Regions from separate parts of the Candidatus Thiodiazotropha endoloripes genome, predicted to be linked through region 3. Evidence: predicted binding sites of a transcription regulator. Region 3 holds the regulator's gene; each other region holds the start of a gene.

Region 1 (4,958 bases), 320 kb from region 3:
AGCATGTCGTCGAGTGATCCGGACTCTTCACCGATTGATACCATCTGCACAACCATGTTGGGGAAGAGATTGCGTTGTTTCATAGCCAATTGTAGCGATTGGCCTGTGGCGACATCTTCTCGCATCCTCATGACTGCATCGCTGTAGACAACATTGCCGGTAGCTCCGGCCACTGAGTCGAGTGCTTCCACCAACGGTACACCGGCGGCTGACATGGTTGCCAAGGTGCGTGAGAATCGGGCAATTGCAGATTTATTCAAAATCATTCCGATCACGGGTACCTTGAGTAATATCCTATCGATTGTATGGCGTAGTTTTCTCGAACGTTTCCATGTATTGATAAACAGATAAACAGCTATAAATGATATGCCCAATATAATCCACCATTTGTCGCGGACAAAATGAGACATACTCACGACCATTTGTGTGAAAGCCGGCAACTCTGCGCCAAAATTACTGAAAAGTGCTTCGAATTGGGGTATTACAAAGATCAATAGGATTGCTGTTACAATAATAGCTGCGGCTACAATGGCGGCGGGGTAGAAGAGTGCCTTTTTGATCTTGGCCTTAATCGATTCCGTTTTCTCTTTGTAGGTTGCTATTTTGTGTAGGAGTGTTTCCAGTACACCTGCGTGTTCACCGGCTCTAACCAGATTCACAAACAGATCTTCAAAATGCAAAGGGTGTTTTTTCAATGCATCGGCAAGGGCGGTACCACCTTCCACATCGGCTTTGATCGTTAGTACCAGCTCCTGCATCGAGGGGTTTTCATGACCTCGGCCAACAATATCAAAGGCTTGTACCATAGGTACACCAGCAGACATCATAGTGGCAAGCTGGCGACTGAAGACTGTTACATCCGCGCTGGTGATTTTCTTTTTCTTGCTAAAAATTGATACAGGTTTTTTTCTAACCTTGATTGGTGTGACACCTTGCCGACGTAAGTCAGCTTTAACCATATTTGCGTCGGTTGCACGCGCTTCACCAGATAACCGGGATCCTTTTTTATCGGTTCCTTCCCAGGTGAATAAATAAGATTTTATCTTTGGTTTCTTTCTTGGTGGTGCCATTGACTAATCCTTGGTTACCCGATTGAGTTCTTGAAGGCTAGTTATACCCTGCATAACTTTACGCAAACCTGATTGCCGGAGGCTATCTATGCCATCCAGTCGGGCCTGTTCTTCCAGTTGTAGGGAGGTCCCACCTTCCATAATAATTTTACCCATGTTTTCAGAAACGGGCATTACCTGAAAAATACCTACACGTCCCTTATAACCGCCAGTACATAAGTCGCATCCGTTAGGTTTGTAAATTGTGAAATCTGTATTAACTTGCTCTTCTGTGAAGCCTTCCTCTAGCAATGCTTCCTTAGGTACCTCATCTGGTGTTTTACAGTGTTCACATAATCTTCTTGCAAGGCGTTGTGCCATGATGAGGAGTACTGAAGATGCAATATTAAAAGGAGGTACCCCCATGTTGGCTAGGCGGGTAAGGGTTTGTGGCGCGTCGTTTGTATGTAAGGTGGAAAGAACCAAGTGCCCCGTTTGTGCTGCTTTAACTGCAATTTCAGCTGTTTCCAGATCGCGTATCTCACCAACCATGACAATATCTGGATCCTGGCGGAGAAATGCTCTGAGTGCCTCAGCAAAAGTCAATCCTGTTTTTACATTCATATTGACTTGATTGATTCCGGCAACCTGGATCTCAACTGGATCTTCAGCTGTAGAAATATTAACTTCGGGTTTGTTGAGTAAATTAAGTGCTGTATAAAGGCTTACTGTTTTACCGCTACCAGTTGGGCCGGTCACGAGAATCATGCCGTACGGCTTGCTGATAGCGTCAAGAAAATACTTCTGCTGGTCTTCCTCGAAACCTAATGCTTCTATACCAAGTTGTGCACTTGTTGGATCCAAAATACGTAAGACAATCTTTTCACCGTATAGTGTAGGGCAGGTATTTACACGAAAGTCGATAGCACGTTTTTTGGAGAGCTGCATTTTAATACGACCATCCTGTGGTACGCGTTTTTCAGCAATATTCATCCGTGACATTACCTTGATTCGACTAGATAGTCGGTTGGCTAAGTTGGAGGGTGGATTAGCAATCTCTCGGAGCATGCCATCTTGACGATAGCGAATTCTATAGGTGTATTCGTAAGGTTCAAAATGGACATCAGAAACACCTTGATTGATGGCGTCAAGCAGTATCTTGTTGATATAGCGGACTACAGGTGCTTCGTCTACGTCAAGATTAGATTCATCATTTGAAGTATCTTCTTCCCCAGTAGAAATATCCAGATTATCTAGATCTGCATCAAGCAGATCATCCATACCTGTCTCTTGTGCCTCCAGCACCTTTTCAATCATCCTTCCGAGTTTATTCTCTTCAACGAGAATTGCTTCAGAAGCTAACCCTGTATTAAAACGGATTTCATCCAGTCCTTGGTGATTAGTAGGATCAGATACAGCTAGAAAGAGACGATTACCTCGTTTGAATATGGGTAAAGCATGATGAGTACGTATTAGCTTTTCAGGTACTGCATCGCTGGGTATAACTTCTTGATCCAGTACGTTAAGATCAAAAATGGGTACACCGAATCCCCTAGATGCGGATATCGCAATATCTAAACTTTTGAGGATCTTTTTTTCAACTAGATAGGCGACATAGGGGGTCTTTTTTTGCAAAGCCTCGACAAATGTTGATTCTGCCTGGTCTTCTGTGATCAGGCCATCTTGAATGAGGCAGCGCCCTAGACCGCTTAGATTGACTTGTGGTTTGGTTGAAGCCATCCGATAAATACACTTGATATCTTATAGTACTTGTAATGTTTGCGGCAGAGTTTAAATATAGTTTAGATGCAGCTGTGAATATATGTATCACTGTAGGTGGGATGTTAAAGCACGGTTATAAGTAAACTCATTTCATTAAAAAGTGGCAATGCTTTACGTAAGCCATTGATACGCTGACAATATAGCGCTACATTTCTGAGCGCGCAATAGATTATGTAGAGTCCAACTTAACATTGTAAACGCTATAAATAGATTTTATAGTATTTTTTAGATACGTTCTCTTTTATGATTAGTGGAATTAAAAAAGCCCCGAGTAGTTCGGGGCTTTTGCTTAAGAGTGCCGTATGATCTACGACAGTTTATTAACTATTGGCGGCATTCAGCCGGAATGTATCTGTTGTCACTACCCGTGCACACCCATTCCACACCAGTTGGAGTGCTGTTAGGTGTCAGAACGATAGAAACAGCACCTACAGTAGTAGTGGTGGTAGCAGTCAATACGCCAGCGGCGCAAGCTAGAGTAGTGCCTTCAACCGTGCCCACGTTTACACCCAAGCATGTGTCAGCAACGTTAGAAGCCAGGTTTTCGCCTACTGTTGCTTTGGAGCCACTAGCTACGGCGAGTGCCTCGGATACTTGTGCGCGGGTTGTAAAATCCTGATAGGCAGGCAATGCGATGGCTGCCAGGATACCGATGATCGCAACAACGATCATGAGTTCAATAAGGGTGAAACCAGCTTGTTTTTTCATCTTTAACGCTCCGTATGAGTTGGTGCCTGAGTTGTCGGCGTTTTAAAGTAAAACTTTAATCCATGAATTTCGCCGAGTTAATTAGCTAGCAGCAGAATGTGTGCCAACTACGGCTAAATTACTCATCGAACGGCCTGAAAAAATTATAACATGATGATAATTAAGAAAATTATTTATATTTGATCGTTTTCTTGCTTTTATCATAACCTATCTGCGCATCAATTAAGCTCACTGTTTCTTGAGACCCTGGATGTTAGAAAGTGACAGAAAATGTCACTTTAGCCTGATGGCCGATGAACTGTGATTTATTGATAGATGTTGGTGTCTTGATTCCACCAGACCAGAAATGTGAATCTGTTCACGTTTTACCTACTCGATCTCCAGCTTCTCAAGTCGATACCTCAGCGATCTTAGACTCATCCCCAGTTTTTTTGCGGCAGCGGTTCTGTTCCAGCGGGTCTCTTCAAGGGCCTCAATGATCGCTTGTCGTTCCACCTGCTCCATTTTCTCCCCAAGTCCCTGAGGTGTTGTCTGGTTTTCCGTATCAGATACATGGTTCGGCAACAGCAGGTCATCAGTCTCAAGCTTCTCACTATCAAGCAGTGTTACGGAGCGTTCCAGAATATTCTCGAGTTCACGGATGTTTCCCGGAAACGGATATGACTTCAGTTTCTTTACCGCCTCTGTGGTGAGTTTCGGTTTTTTAATGCCCCCATGACGAGCGAGTCGGGTAAGGAAATGCTGGGCAAGCAGGGGGATGTCCTCAGTACGTTCGCGCAAGGGTGGTAAGGGTAATTCGATGACATTGATTCGATAAAACAGATCCTGGCGGAATTCACCTTGCTCAACCAGGGTGGCGAGATCCTTATGGGTTGCACTGATGATGCGTAAATCAATGGGGATCTCCTTCTGTCCACCCACAGGCCTGATCATCTTCTCCTGTATGGACCGAAGCAGTTTTACCTGCATATGTAGTGGTAGGTCTGCGATCTCATCCAGAAACAGGGTTCCACCGTTGGCACTCAGAAAAAGGCCTTCATTATCATGGGTGGCACCGGTAAAGCTGCCCTTTTTATGGCCGAACAGCTCACTCTCCATAAGCTCCTGCGGGATGGCGCCGCAGTTGACCGCCACAAAGGGGTTGTCCGCACGGGGGCCCTGATAGTGGATCATTCTCGCAGCCAGCTCTTTACCAGTACCCGATTCACCGCTGATGTAGACCGGTGCCTGACTTCTTGCGAGCTTTTCGATCAATTTGATGATACGGGTCATGGCTGGGGAGTTACCCAGCATCGGTTCATGGGTGGCTGCTGAATCCTTTTTGACCTGGGTTTTGCCATTTGCCGGTTTGCTGAGTTTGATGGCCTGCTGCACCAGCTTGCGAAGGACCTCCAGGTCTACCGGTTTGGATACAAAATC
Region 2 (4,958 bases), on a different contig from region 3:
GAGTATTGCTGGAACACAATACCCCGATCCGATCCCGCTTCATTCGGGATCGGTTTACCGTCGAGCAGTATCTCGCCTTTGGAGGGCTGTTCGGTGCCCAGCAACATATTCAAAAAGGTACTCTTGCCGCAACCCGAGGCACCAACCAGGGTGACGAACTCCCCCTCATCGACAGTTTTGTTGAGACGTTCCAATACGATGTTGTCGTCATACTGCTTCCATACCTGGTTCACCTGAATCATCGGTTTGGAATCTTGATCGGTTTCACTCATGACTTACCTCCCTGCACATACCAAGGAAAGAGTTTTTTCGTCAGCTCCCGCAGACTCACATCGATGAGAAATGCGAGGATGGTTATCCAGGCCACATAGGGAAGAATCACATCCATCGCCATGTAACGCCTTACCAGGAAGATCCGATACCCCAGACCGTCTGTTGCAGCGACCGCTTCCGCAGCGATCAGAAACAGCCAGCCTGCACCGAGAGACAAGCGCACCGCATCGAAAAGTTTTGGCATGATCTGGGGCAGCAGCACCCGAATCATGATCTGCGAGGTATTGGCACCCAGTGACTGGGCCTTTACCAACTGTTCGAAGGGAATCTCCTGAGTGCGTCGTTGAATGTCCCGGGCGATGAAAGGTGTGATGCCGAGGGCGATCAACACCACTTTGGAGAGCTCGCCGAGACCGAAAACAATGAACAGAATCGGCAGAATCGCCAGCGGTGGTATCAGGGAGACCACAGTCAGCAATGGCGAAAGGGAGGCAGCGATCATCGGCAGTGCACCGGTCACCAGACCGATCAGCAACCCAAGCATTGCCGCAATCAGGATTCCCAAAGCGAGACGGGTCAGACTGCTGGCGGTATCCTGCCAGAACAGATACTCGCCGGATCGTTTGCTGGGCTCGAAGGCCATCCGTTCCAGACCATCGGCAATCTGACTCATGCTGGGTAACAGTTTGTCATTCGGATTCACTTCCAGACGGGCATCCGAACCCATCACATAGAGCAGGATCAAAAGCACAAAGGGTGCGATACCCAATAACAGCTTGAATGCCCTGCCCGGGTGTTGATTGATGAATTTCTTCATAGGGTTTCTCTAAACAAACTCCACCGGCCAGCCTGCATGCAAAGCTTTGGCATTGAGCGTCCAATGGTAATAAAAGAGGATGAAATCTCTGCAACAATCGACCAGCTTCAGGCTGCAATGATTAATTCACTCATCGACATCCCGGCCTTTGCCGGGATGTCGAATCAAAACTGCATTGCCCGAGTCAACTGATGGTTTGCTAAATCTAACAATATCCAGTTAGAGCTTGCCTTCCGCAGCCATGGTCATGTAGCTGGGGTCAAAGCGGAACTTGATATTGCCTTTATCACCGAAGGTGCCGGCAGGCATCTCGATACCGATAAAACCCGCATCCGGCGCACCGTCACCCAACAGGCCATGATCGAAGGAGAAGTTGGCGACATGCTCCATGGTGGCCAGCAGTTTTTCACTGTTGGTGAGATCCAGGGCCGCCGCCGGGGTATAGAACATCTCGGTACTGGCCAGTTGTGCTTCATAGCCTGCCAGGTCGGTACCGGATGCGCTTGCCATATGGGTTTTTGCATCGACGCCAGCCTTATCAGAGCCACTCATGACAGACATGATTTCATACCAGGCTCCCACCAGCGCCTTACCCAGTTTCGGGTTAGCCTTGAGCGTTTCGGTATTGATTACCAGCAGATCGATAATCTCACCCGGAATCATGGAGGAGTCGAACACCTTGGTGCTGTTCGGCATTGATGTGATCTCACTCAGCAAGGGATTCCAAGTGGCAACGGCGGTGACATCATCGGTGCCGTAGATGGCAACCATATCCGCATCGGAGGTATTCACCACGGTGAGGTCCTTTTCACTCAGACCGACACTCTCAAGACCACGGGCCAACAGATAGTGTGAGACACTCAACTCCACCAGGTTAACCTGCTGACCTTTGATATCCGCCAGCTTGTCCTTGCCCTTCAGCACCACCCCGTCGTTACCGTTGGAAAAGTCGCCTACCACCAGTGCGGTACTGTCCACACCACCGGCAGCCGGAATGGTCAGGGCATCCATGTTGGTCATGGTACAGGCGTCGAACTCACCCGCTGTGTATTGATTGATCGATTCGATATAGTCATTGATCTGCACCACTTCGATATCGATGCCATATTTATCAGCCCATTTGTTGACAATCCCCTGCTCAGCCCCATAGGCCCAGGGCATCCAGCCTACGTAGATCGACCAGCATATTTTGAAACTATCAGCGGCCTGAGCCACAGAGCTAAGAGAAAGTGCGAGAATTAATGCGGCAAAACGTTTCATGAAGAACCTCTCAGTTACATCTGTCTACACGGAGCACCCTTGGCAGTCAGACCAAGCAAGTCTCCCGGGCTTTTATCCCGCCGTGTAACCCATACCCTGCACTGAGAGGGAGAGGTCGAACGCTCTTGGACCAGGCATCGCAGCTCACCACCTTGTCTGGTATTGAGCCGGATCGGAACCCTAGCTTTCTATTTCGGTTAAATTGTATTGTCCTGATAACAAGGGCACGGACGCAAACTACTTTGCAAAACCCAGGCCAATGAAACTAATTGACCAATATTCAATACTTTAACCAAAACAACATCAAATCCCCGATCGCTTCATCCTTGGAACACGAAGCAGAATGGTGCACGCTGGCAACCGCTTCGCACCAAAAACACGCAGCCGAAACAGTCGAGCGTCACAGCGTTCTCATTGATTTACGTTAAAATGACAGATGGCAGACATCGGAATCTGTTACCGGACATCCAGGGAGCAATGACGGCTCATGAGGATATCTGTAACCTTATGTCACTCCGTTAATTCAAATAGGTCCACTCACGATCAGGCTGACTCTATCCGTTACCTGATCGAGCACTATCCTGGTAACCATTAAGATCTTGCCTTTGGCGATGACGAATCGGTCTACCCCGGCAGCGGTGAGCGACAATCGAGAGTCTGGAGGCCGGATGGTATTGCAGACCCTGCCTGGTTCAGTCTGATCAATGATCATCCATACCGCTTTTTTGCTGGGCACAGAAACAGATCCAGCAAGGCGCATTAGATTCGTGTTAGCAGGTCCTAAAATCGTAGCCCTCAAAGTTGCCGGGCGATTGTTGTTCAATAAGGAGATCGAAATTTAGTGGATCAAGCAGTGATTTGCCGCATATAAACACGAATCACCACGACTTTCGCGCCACTATAGCGAATGGAGAAATATCTGTCAGGCAGGTCTGGTCGAATGTGGGAACAACAGAGTTTAAGCCTTATCAAACTACCAAACCTGTGGTAATTGATCACCCATCATGAATTTTACTCGAATCTCACAGCATAAATTTAGAAACTTCCTGCAGACATTACTGTTGCTTGGCGGCATGTCTCTGTTGTTGGCGCTCTGTGTGGAACTGCTGTTTGGGCAGGAGTTATGGCTATGGGTATTCATCGGCACTACTGTGATCATCTTTGCCCTGCCGGACATGTCTCCACGCTGGTTGCTGCATCTCTATCAGGCCAGACCGATCAGCCCCGATCAGGCGCCACAACTCTGGATGGTCATTGAAGAGTTGAGCCGCCGCGCCAAGCTTAAATCCATCCCCACCCTTTACTGGATACCCAGTAAAACCACCAATGCCTTCAGCGTGGGTCGGACAAATCAAACCGCGATTGCGCTGACTGACGGACTTTTGGAACTGCTCTCGATGCGCGAGCTGATCGCGGTACTGGCCCATGAAACCGCCCACCTTGCAAATAACGATATCCGACTGATGAATATTGCCGATCTGATCAGCCGGCTGACCCATCTGATGTCAAGCTTGGGAATCATCTTACTGCTGATTACATTTCCCTTGTTGTTCCTTGGCTATACCCCCTTCTCCCTGCGGGGCATACTGCTGCTGATTGTCTCCCCCTCTCTGAGCGCCGTGATGCAACTCGGTCTCTCCAGAATACGGGAATTCGATGCCGACCTGTTGGCTGCTGAATTGACAGGTGACCCGGCGGGATTGGCCAATGCCTTGAACAAAATCGCCTATCCCCATGGCAGGTTCTGGCAAAAGCTGCTCCTTCCTGGGTACCGGAGACCGGAGCCGTCACTCTTGCGCACACATCCCGAACCCGGAGAACGCATTGATCGACTGCTCGAATTAGGAGACAGATCAGATAGCTACACCACTCCTATGGAAGATCTCCCTGATCAATCTGTAGAGCTGCCGACCAGCTACACAACCAGGCTTTCGCCAGGACACCGAACAATATTCCGTATCTGGCGCTAAAATCCGCCAGCCGCCCTATCATCATGGTGAAATTTCTGACATTATCCTGGCAGTTAGATCCATGTGCCGCATTAACAGGCACTCAACCGACCGCATCAAAAGCTTTGGTTACTGCAGAAAATGGATGAACGGCTATTTGAGCCAGACCAGGACCCCAACAAGGATTATTTATAGATACAGGATCAGGGCACTGCTGCACCATGCCGCAGATTGGCTACCATCCAGCGAATCAGCAAGCTGGAACTCTTTATGGTACAGAATCCTTGGGGGTGGTAGACCAGGAATGATCAGCTCATCTGCCCGGTAGGAAACAATTCGCCAACACTCAGCGAACAGCTGTTGAGTATAAAAATAAAGCAATAGTAAAGATGACTGAATATACCGACCCGTCACTCAGCGATCCACCCGATTTTGCAGCTCGCCTCAGGGAGAATCAGGTAGAGTTGTCTTTTACCGGATTACCCGCCTCGCTGAGCGCGATCATGATCAACACCACCGTTATCGTGATTGCCCAGTGGTCCGTGATTCAATGGCAGATTCTGCTTGGCTGGTTTACCGGCATGCTCGGTTTAAGCCTCTATCGATACTACACCTACCGTGTCTATCAAGCCCGAAAATCCACTGAGGGCTCCCTCAAG
Region 3 (4,958 bases):
TTGCACCTTACCGGATTGAGACCGAGGATCTGACAATCCATGCAGAGGCGTCCTATGCCGAGACCGCTGAGGCAGTCAGAATCAACAGTGGTGTGGATTGGCTGTCGGCGATCGGCATGCAGATCTGGTTTGATGAACCGTCACGCTTGAAGCTGCTCGGTCAGGTACGAGGGCACTATGAATTTGAATAAAGGCAGGGGGTTGATCTGTAGTCTGCTGATGGCAGTTGCGATACCTGCCTGGGGGCTTGAGAGCGACCGCAATCAACCGATGTCGCTTGAAGCGGATAGTCTCTCCATCAACGAGTCCAGCGGCGTCAGTCTCTATGAGGGCAATGTGACTATCGTCCAGGGCAGTATGAAGTTGTGGGCGGATCGTCTCTGGGTTCACAGGTCAGCCGGCAAAACCGAAAAGATAGTCAGTGAGGGGCAGCCGACAAGATTCAGTCAATTGCCTGAGGTCGATGGCGTTGAGGTTCATGGTCAGGCGCAGCGTATTGAGATCCATCTGAATCGGAATGAGATGTTACTGATCGACGATGCCCTGCTCGAGCAGGGGGGGAACAGCTTCCGCAATGACCGCATCGTCTATAACCGGGCCAATGCACAGGTCAGAGCTGGCAGCAGTGTCCAGGGTAAACAGCGGGTGCAGGTGGTGATTGAGCCCCAAACCGGGAAAACTGAACCGTGAGTCAGTTGCAGGCTGTCGATCTGCAGAAGCAGTACTACAAGCGTAGAGTGGTGGATGGCGTCTCACTGAACCTCAACAGCGGGGAAGTGGTGGGGTTGCTGGGGCCCAACGGTGCCGGCAAGACCACCAGCTTCTATATGATTGTCGGCCTGGTGCAGGCGGATCAGGGGCGGATCTATCTGGATGGGGAGGAGCTGACTGATCAGGCGATGCACAAGCGGGCCCGTCTGGGTATCGGTTACCTGGCCCAGGAGCCCTCCATCTTCAGGCGATTGACGGTGGCGCAGAATATTCTGGCGATACTGGAACATCGCAAAGAGCTGGGTAGCCAGGCACGTAAGGCCCGATGTGACCAGTTGCTGACGGAGTTCGGTATCGAGCATCTGCGGGAGAGCATGGCGATGAGTCTCTCCGGTGGCGAGCGGCGCCGACTGGAGATTGCCCGGGCCCTCTCCATGGAGCCCGCCTTCATTTTGCTCGATGAGCCCTTTGCCGGGGTCGATCCGATTGCCGTGATCGATATCAAAAAGATCATCCAGCATCTGAAATCCTTAAAGATTGGGATCCTGATAACCGATCATAATGTCAGGGAGACACTCGATATATGCGACCGGGCCTACATCATCAACAGTGGTAAAGTGCTGGCGGAGGGAACCACCGAGGAGATCCTCGGCAACCAGGAGGTGCGCAGTGTCTACCTGGGTGAAAATTTTACGATGTGAGTCTATAACACTGTTTTTTAATGGATTAAACAGGCAGCGGCAGGCGCGCTGAAGGCGGTCTCAATCAGTATGGAATAAGTTGGAGTGTGGTGTGAACCCAGGAGAATCGACCCAGTGAAGAAGAATCTTTCCGTAGGCGGCTATTTTTAGCTAAAATGAGAATAAAGACATACAAATAACATACCAGGTTTAAAGATATCTCTGCTATGAAGCAGGCTCTACAGCTCCGACTCGGACAACATCTCACCATGACTCCTCAATTGCAGCAGGCAATCCGCCTGTTGCAGCTCTCTGCGCTCGACCTGAGCCAGGAGGTTCAGGAGGTGCTTGAGACCAACCCGATGCTTGAGGGCGAGGAGGAGTTCAGCACTCAGCTGCAGAAAGAGGGAGATGCCCAGGAGGCTGGTGAACAGACCCGGGAGAGCAAGGAAGTCGAGGGGTCGAATGACATCAATAACGAGCGGGAGATTCAGACCGACAGCAGCCAGCTGACCGAGGATCTGCCGGTGGACAGTGAATGGACCGATGTCTACGACAGTTACCTGCCGCCGGCCAGCAGCGGCGGAGATGCCGCAGACCATGACTATCTGGTACAGCGTAGCGGCGCTGTAACCCTGCATGACCATCTGGTCTGGCAGATGACCCTGACCCCTTTCACCGAACAGGATATCGTGATAGCCACCACCCTGATCGACAGTATCGATGAGGATGGTTACTTCAAAGGCGACCTGCAGGATATTCTGAGTTCGCTGAATGATGAGGAAGCGACCCTGGAGGATGTCGAGGCGGTACTGCATCGGATTCAGGCATTCGATCCACCGGGTGTCGGAGCCCAGGGCGCCCAGGACTGCCTGCTGATTCAGCTTCGTCAATTGGCGGAAGAGACCCCCTATCGGGATCAGGCGATAAAACTCTGCCGGGATCACTTCAATCTGCTCTCCGCCCAGGATCAGAATCAGATCATACGTCGCATGAAGGTGGATCAGCAGGAGCTCGCTGCCATCATGCAGCTGATCCGGACCCTGAATCCCCATCCGGGCACGGCAATCGCAAAAAGTGAGCCTGAATATGTGATTCCGGATGTCTTCGTCAGCAAGCGCAACAACCGCTGGGTTGTGGAGCTGAATGGGGAGGTTACCCCCAAGCTTCGGGTCAACAATGACTACGCCAGCCTGATCCGGCGGGCGGATCAGAGCGATGACAACACCTTTCTTAAGAACCATCTGCAGGAGGCGCGCTGGTTCATTAAAAGCCTGATGAGCCGTAATGAGACTATTCTGCGTGTTGCGAGTAAGATTGTTGAATATCAGCGGGGCTTTTTTGAGCATGGCGAGGAGGCTATGAAGCCGCTGGTATTGAGGGATATTGCCGAGGCACTGGAGATGCATGAATCGACCATTTCCCGGGTGACGACCCAGAAATATATGCATACCCCCCGGGGCACGCTGGAGTTCAAGTATTTCTTCTCCAGCCACGTCAACACCAGTGCCGGCGGGGAGTGCTCCTCCACCGCGATTCGAGCACTGATTAAAAAATTGATTGCCGCTGAAAACACAAGCAAACCGCTCAGCGACAACAAGATCGCCGCCATCCTATCGGAACAGGGCATCAAAGTGGCCCGCCGAACGGTGGCAAAGTATCGTGAATCGATGAGCATACCGCCGTCGAATGAGCGTAAACGACTGATGTAGGTGAATTGATCTACCGCTCAGGATGTCTATGAAAACAGGGGTTGTGGTTCCAGCCGAATCCGGCCTCATGGTCAGCCTGATCGATGGTTTCGGGAATCGATTCAGCGAGTCGGTCAGAGTGATGAGCCAACTCATCTAAGACAGGAGATAATTATGCAAATAAGCGTTACCGGTCATCATGTGGAAGTAACCGATGCCTTGAAAAGCTATGTAGATAATAAATTCGAACGTCTTGAGCGGCATTTTGATAATGTAATCAATGTGCATGTCATCTTGAGCGTTGAGAAGCTGAGGCAGAAGGCGGAAGCCACCATGCAAGTGAACGGTGCCAGCGTATTCGCTGATTCAGTGCAGGAAGATATGTATGCCGCCATTGATGGCTTGACTGACAAGTTGGACAGGCAGGTGATTAAACACAAAGAAAAGATGCAGAGTCATCGCGCCGGTAGCGGTGTGAAGTATGCAGTTGAGTAACTTTCGATAGATTGAACTGGCGAGGTCTCCATGTTTCCCGACGGATTTCTGCTTGAGGAACGTCTCGGCTGCGGTGTGGAGGCAGCCAGTAAAAAACGCGCCCTTGAGCAGCTTGGTCAGAGATTGGCCGATGCTGCTCCCGGGCTGTCACAGGATATTGTGTTCGATGCATTGCTTGAGAGGGAGCGACTCGGCAGTACCGGACTGGGCAAAGGAATTGCGCTACCCCATGCGCGCATGTCTCAGGTCACACAGGCCACCGCAGCGTTCATTCAGATGCCCAATGGTGTCGATTTCGACGCCATAGACAGTCAGCCGGTCGATCTGGCGTTCGCCATGCTGGTACCGGAACAGGCCACAGACGAACATCTTCAGCTGCTGGCGAAGTTGGCCAGAATGTTCGATGACCCCCCCTTTTGTACCGCACTGCGTGAGGCGGAAACAACGCAGCAACTGTTTCAGTTGATCAAGCAGCGAGAAACCATAACCTCATCAGATTGATGCCATCCAACTACACCATTCGCGATCTTTTCGACGAATTTGCCAGTGAACTTGAGCTCAGCTGGGATGGTGAGGGTGGTGAAGGAAATATCCTTCTGGACAGTGAGTCCCCGGACGGACAACAACCGGTAGGTCCACTTAACCTGATACGTCCGAACCAGATACAGGTGGTTGGCCCTCCGGAACAGCAGCATCTGCTGTATGGTGGCGATACCGGCTACCTGGAGTCTCTGAAAACCCTGTTCGACTCTTCCCCGCTTGCGCTGATCTTTACCGATGGCCTGCAGCCCAAGCCGGCTTGCCTGGAGTCGGCGAAAAACAGCCATACAGCCTTGATGTTTACCCCCAAAGGGGATAACCATGTCATCCATAGACTGCTGGAGAAATTCAGCCTGCCAGTTGGTGAGACCCTGTTGTTGCATGGGGTCTATATGGAAGTGCTGGGTAAGGGTGTGTTGTTGAGCGGTGATCCGGCAATCGGCAAAAGTGAGCTTGCGCTGGCACTGATCTCCCGGGGGCATCGTCTGGTTGCCGATGATGCAACCGAGTTCTATAAGACAGGCACGAACACATTGAGTGGGCGATGCCCGAAGGTGTTGCAGGATTTTCTTGAAGTTCGTGGGCTGGGTCTGATTAATGTCAGGGCTATCTTCGGTAATAGTGCTATAAAGCCGAATAAACAGTTACACTTGATCATAGATCTCCTCCACTTTGATGATGAAAAACTCGAAAATATGGATCGCCTGGAGGGGTGCCACTCACATCGGACCCTATTGGGTGTGGATGTTCCCCAGACGAGTCTGCCGGTTGCGGCAGGCAGGAATCTGGCGATCCTGGTGGAGACTGCCGTCAGGCAGCATCTGCTGAAGATGGATGGGTA
Region 4 (4,958 bases), on a different contig from region 3:
TTGCTGTCGCAAAATGCATTGCGACTAAAGGAGAGTGAGTCCAGTCGAGCAGCCGGGTAGGCAATCCATGGTGTTGGGCCATCGATAACCAATGCCAAAAAGAGTCTCGTGCCACCATATCCCGATGTGCATACTTTATGAAATTACGCAGCAAATGGCGTTCCAGTTGATGATAGGGACCGCCAAGTCGCATTAATGTGGTATCAAGTGAATAGCTGCTGTCAGATAACCCCCGATAGGCATCGGGAGAGCGAAACCGACCCAGGTTCTGATTCCAGGAACTGTCAAATAGCAGTGCTTGAAGGTCTCCCCAACTCGACGCAGTCTCCTCAATGATGGTAGGCATAGTCAGTACCTCTGAATGTCATAATTATTTCACTCATTTGTAACTATAATGGATAACACTGCCTATTATGATTTGAATATTTGACAGGTAGTTGAAACTATTTTTCAAGTATTAAGTCTGTATATGATCTGCAGTTTCCGTTTGATTTTGTTATAGAATGAGTGCTCATCTATTACAACTTTAGATTGCACAGGTAAGTGAATCGTATGAGCCATTCCCGTGTTGCAGTCACACACTACTGTGAGCGAGCCAGTGATCTCTTCTGGGCTGAACCGATAAATGCGACAACCAATCTGATATTTTTAATCGCAGCATTTATTTTAATTAGAAAACTACAGAGATTTGAAGAACCATTTCCCAAAGTCTGGGATATCTGGTTACTCTCTATTCTTATTGCAGGCATTGGTATCGGAAGTTTTTTATGGCACACCTTTGCAACACCTTGGGCAGAATTGGCGGATGTTATTCCAATTGGTCTGTTCATAACGCTATTTTTAATCAGTTTTCTATTGCGAATTCTTCGTTTGGATACAAGTTGGATTGTGTTCTGGACTATATTGTTCCTAGGCTTTACATTTTATTTGCTTAATCGTCTACCTTCAGATCTATTAAATGGGTCTGTTTTTTATTTGCCTGCATGGATTGGTGTCTGGCTTCTTGTTATTTCATGCAAGATCATCGATCTAAAACATGTAAACCGCCTGGTTTATGCTGCAGTAGCTTTTACCCTGTCTTTGTCTTTTCGAACAATAGATCAAATGGTTTGTGATTTCTGGCCATGGGGCACTCACTTTCTGTGGCACTTGATGAACGGTTTGGCATTATATTTCGTGATGAGTGTTTTGATTGCCGGGAGTATGTATGAGTTTGGGCCTGACGAAAGAGAAAAGATGATTGAGACTAATGCAGAGTAACTACGTATCAAACTACTAACCACTTGATAGTGACTCACTCAGTATCCGGTCTACACAGTTAATCGGTAGGGAGAAGTGTCCTTCGCCTCGAATATAGTGTGGCTTACAGTTTTCTAGCGAATTGGCGATGGTGTTTCCATGGATCATCGGTACTGTTTCATCCGCTGTTCCATGCCAGAGATGTACAGGCATCTTGATCTTTGAGATATCGAATCCCCAGGATTTGGCATATAGAAACATTTCATACAAGATTGCACTGCGTCCCTGACGGGCGGCTTCACTGATTGAACCACACATGATTTTACGTACTTGATGACGGTTCAATACCCTGGTATCTGCTGGTGGAGCCATAGCTACCATCATCTGATAGATAATTTGTGGCCATCGCTGTGCCACGGGAATGATGAATAACCCATAGGTTATCTGCATTAACAATGGTGTTGTACGAACTGATTTGAAACTGTATCTACCGGGCCAGCGAAGACTCTTCATTAATTCCACTTGATCAAGTGGTCCCAATGGACAAACCAGGGTTAGATCATGAATTCGTTTAGCATATTGGCTTGCACAGGCAAGAGCATAGGGTCCACCACCGGACACAGCAACTAAATGAACCTTTTCAATATCCAGGCTATCGAGAAGATCGCTGACATCACGAGACCAATCCAATAGGCAACGATCCGGTTTCGGATCTGAAAGTCCAATACCGTTTCGATCCGGAGCGATTACCCTCAATTTTTGCTTTCGTGCAGGAAGATCGAATAGTTGTGCCTCCAGCCGTGAGCCTGGAAATCCATGAAAATAGAGTGTCGGGATTCCTGTGGGGTCTCCGTACTCTGCATACGCGAGACGTCTGCCGTCAGGTAGTGTGACAACATGGGTATTAGCCGTACTTCTCTTCTGCAAGTTATCCATTAGATTGCTCTTTTCAAGAGGATTGGCTTACCAGTTGAAGACTGACATATCTATTTAATAGCGTGTAAAGCTATATTATTCAATTTTACTCTGATTTATCATGCTGTTCTGAAGGAATGCAGCTTATTTGCAAGTGGGAGTAGGGCTTTCTGGCTGGTGATAACGGATACGATTGATCAGGTTTTGCGACTTGCAGGCCTGTTGTTTCAATCAATTTTCGGTCAGATAGAGAGGCATAGTGATAGAAGATCATTCTACGCCACTGCTCAGGTCGATAGGTACGCTTAATCTCACTCAGAGACGTGTGTGAGGGACTTTCATCTACCGTGCAGTCATGGAAGATCAGTTCACCATGACTGGCGAATCGGATCAATACTTCCGGTATTGGGAGCGTATCACCGGTAAACAGGAAATGACCTTTTAGGGCAAGACCGAATGCTGTGTCATATTCATGGTGTCTAACCGGAAAAAGGTCAAACAACAGGTCATTGAGCCAAAACCGTTCAGATACTGGGATTAATTGAAAAGCTTCCCAGAAGTTGCACCCCCCCTCAGCCATGAAATTGGGGTAGTCAGCTATTCTGCGTTGAAGAACCGGCAAGAGTTTTACAGGTATGTATAGTTTTAGTTTTCGATCAATGTTGTTTGTCATCAACCGATAGAACCAGCCCTCCAGTCCACCAATATGATCGAAATGGGCATGTGTAATAAACAGGGCGGAAGGCTCTATGTCACCATATCTTTGTCGGAAGCGGCTGAGTGTGTCCGGTCCACAATCAATCAAAAGGATTGGTTTAGCATGGTTCTCCAATACCGCAGCAGAAGCTCCCAATTCTGTAGCCTGCGCATTCCCCACGCCAAGAAACCTCAGTGACAGAGCAGAAAGGTCAGGAAATTGTTCGTCTGCAGGGTTCATTGATTTTGAGATAACAAACTTTGCCGCAACTATAACGTTTTTTTCTTACCGAAAATTGACACTACGATCTACAGTAAGGCTTTTCTATTACGCTCTGGTCGCATTTCTGATCGATTACGCTTACCTACAAACAGAACAAATTGTCGGGTTCGCTACAAAGCTAATTGATTAACAAGTGTAGCAAAAACAACAAGATATGCAGTGGCATGTGGATTGCATATAACTACGTATCAATCCTAATGGAGTCCTGGCCATCACATGAAACAGAAAGATATTGCCGCTCTACTCGACGAACCGGCCTGCGCGCACAACAAGAAATCAAAGTCGGGATGTGCAAAGCCGAAACCTGGGGCTACCGCTGGTGGATGCGCCTTTGATGGTGCTCAGATTGCACTGTTACCGATCGCGGATGTGGCCCATATCGTTCATGGTTCAATTGCTTGTGCCGGTAGCTCCTGGGATAACCGGGGTACCAGGTCGAGCGGTTCCAGGCTATTTCGTATCGGCATGACCACCGATCTCACCGAGCAGGATGTGATCATGGGGCGAGGTGAAAAGCGTCTGTTTCATGCCATCAAACAGGCTGTTGACAATTACCAGCCAGCGGCTGTTTTTGTCTACAACACCTGTGTACCTGCACTGGTTGGTGATGATGTTGAGGCTGTTTGCAGAGCCGCTGAAGAGCGATGGGGTACGCCTGTCGTTCCAGTTGATGCCGCAGGCTTTTACGGCACCAAAAACCTGGGTAATCGCATTGCAGGCGAATCCATGGTCAAACATGTGTGTGGGAGCAGAGAGCCGGATTCACTGCCTGAAGAGGCTGTCAGGGAAGGCATCAAGGTCCATGATATCTCATTGATCGGCGAATATAACATTGCTGGTGAACTCTGGCATGTTTTACCACTGCTGGATGAGTTGGGTTTGCGGGTGCTCTGTACCCTGTCGGGTGATGCGCGATTTCGCGAAGTTCAGACGATGCATCGCTCAACTGTCAATATGATGGTCTGCTCAAAGGCGATGATCAACGTCGCACGTAAGCTTCAGGAAGCTTTTGGTACACCCTGGTTCGAAGGCAGCTTTTACGGTGTTAGAGATGTTTCTCAGGCATTGCGCGATTTTGCCCGGGTGATTGACGATGAGGATTTAAGCCAAAGAACTGAGGCACTGATCAGCCGTGAAGAGACGAGAATTGATCAATTGCTCGAGCCTTGGCGGGAGAAATTGCGCGGGCGTAAGGTGCTGCTCTATACCGGAGGAGTTAAATCCTGGTCTGTGATCGCAGCCTTGCAGGATTTAGGCATGGAAGTGGTGGCAACTGGTACCAAAAAATCCACTGAAGAGGATAAAGCCAGAATCAAAGAGTTGATGGGGCAGGATGCCGTCATGCTGGAAGAGGGTAATCCAAGGGCCTTGATCAACATTGTTCATGAAAAAAATGTGGATGTGTTGATTGCGGGTGGCCGCAATATGTATACCGCGCTCAAGGCACGTATCCCCTTTCTTGATATCAATCAGGAACGCGAGTTTGGCTATGCCGGTTATCAGGGCATGGTGGAGCTGGCACGTCAGCTGGTGCTGACCATCGAGAGTCCTGTCTGGCCTCAGGTCCGTACACCTGCACCCTGGGCGGTGGGAGCCTCCACAGCTGAATCCACATCAGACCAGGAGGTAGTGGCATGACTGAGATCATCAAACGTAACAAGGCGCTCTCTGTAAGTCCTCTGAAAGCCAGTCAGACCATCGGCGCCGCTTTGGCTTTTCTTGGATTTCGTCGTGCCATACCCATGTTACATGGCTCTCAAGGTTGTACTGCTTTTGGCAAGGTGTTTTTTGTAAGGCACTTCCGTGAACCCATTCCGCTGCAGAC

The links. Region 3 encodes sigma-54, which starts transcription at its own class of promoters, with help from an activator protein. Its sites were predicted from a motif close to TGGCANGNTNCNTGCTT; they were not measured.
Region 1: the regulator sigma-54 is predicted to act here: its motif matches at 3,629-3,645, upstream of A3193_RS13290 (pilin).
Region 2: the regulator sigma-54 is predicted to act here: its motif matches at 2,593-2,609, upstream of A3193_RS10435 (putative urea ABC transporter substrate-binding protein).
Region 4: the regulator sigma-54 is predicted to act here: its motif matches at 3,294-3,310, upstream of nifE (nitrogenase iron-molybdenum cofactor biosynthesis protein NifE).

The regions. Positions count from the first base shown of each region.
Region 1 is NZ_LVJW01000006.1:596,143-601,100, reverse strand. Features, by position in the region: gene A3193_RS13300 (type II secretion system F family protein) at 1-1,070, opposite strand, end outside; gene pilB (type IV-A pilus assembly ATPase PilB) at 1,074-2,789, opposite strand; gene A3193_RS13290 (pilin) at 3,156-3,539, opposite strand; gene A3193_RS13285 (sigma-54-dependent transcriptional regulator) at 3,909-4,958, opposite strand, start outside.
Region 2 is NZ_LVJW01000003.1:2,339,089-2,344,046, forward strand. Features, by position in the region: gene A3193_RS10425 (ABC transporter ATP-binding protein) at 1-272, opposite strand, end outside; gene A3193_RS10430 (ABC transporter permease) at 269-1,090, opposite strand; gene A3193_RS20560 (hypothetical protein) at 1,127-1,282, shown strand; gene A3193_RS10435 (putative urea ABC transporter substrate-binding protein) at 1,310-2,350, opposite strand; guanidine-I (ykkC/yxkD leader) riboswitch at 2,410-2,545, opposite strand; gene A3193_RS10445 (zinc metalloprotease HtpX) at 3,355-4,320, shown strand; gene A3193_RS10450 (putative bifunctional diguanylate cyclase/phosphodiesterase) at 4,689-4,958, shown strand, end outside.
Region 3 is NZ_LVJW01000006.1:914,313-919,270, reverse strand. Features, by position in the region: gene lptC (LPS export ABC transporter periplasmic protein LptC) at 1-191, shown strand, start outside; gene lptA (lipopolysaccharide transport periplasmic protein LptA) at 178-690, shown strand; gene lptB (LPS export ABC transporter ATP-binding protein) at 687-1,412, shown strand; gene A3193_RS14780 (RNA polymerase factor sigma-54) at 1,619-3,103, shown strand; gene hpf (ribosome hibernation-promoting factor, HPF/YfiA family) at 3,257-3,577, shown strand; gene ptsN (PTS IIA-like nitrogen regulatory protein PtsN) at 3,608-4,078, shown strand; gene hprK (HPr(Ser) kinase/phosphatase) at 4,078-4,958, shown strand, end outside.
Region 4 is NZ_LVJW01000003.1:1,739,580-1,744,537, reverse strand. Features, by position in the region: gene A3193_RS07790 (FRG domain-containing protein) at 1-346, opposite strand, end outside; gene A3193_RS07785 (ceramidase domain-containing protein) at 553-1,260, shown strand; gene A3193_RS07780 (alpha/beta fold hydrolase) at 1,276-2,175, opposite strand; gene A3193_RS07775 (MBL fold metallo-hydrolase) at 2,261-3,091, opposite strand; gene nifE (nitrogenase iron-molybdenum cofactor biosynthesis protein NifE) at 3,350-4,771, shown strand; gene nifN (nitrogenase iron-molybdenum cofactor biosynthesis protein NifN) at 4,768-4,958, shown strand, end outside.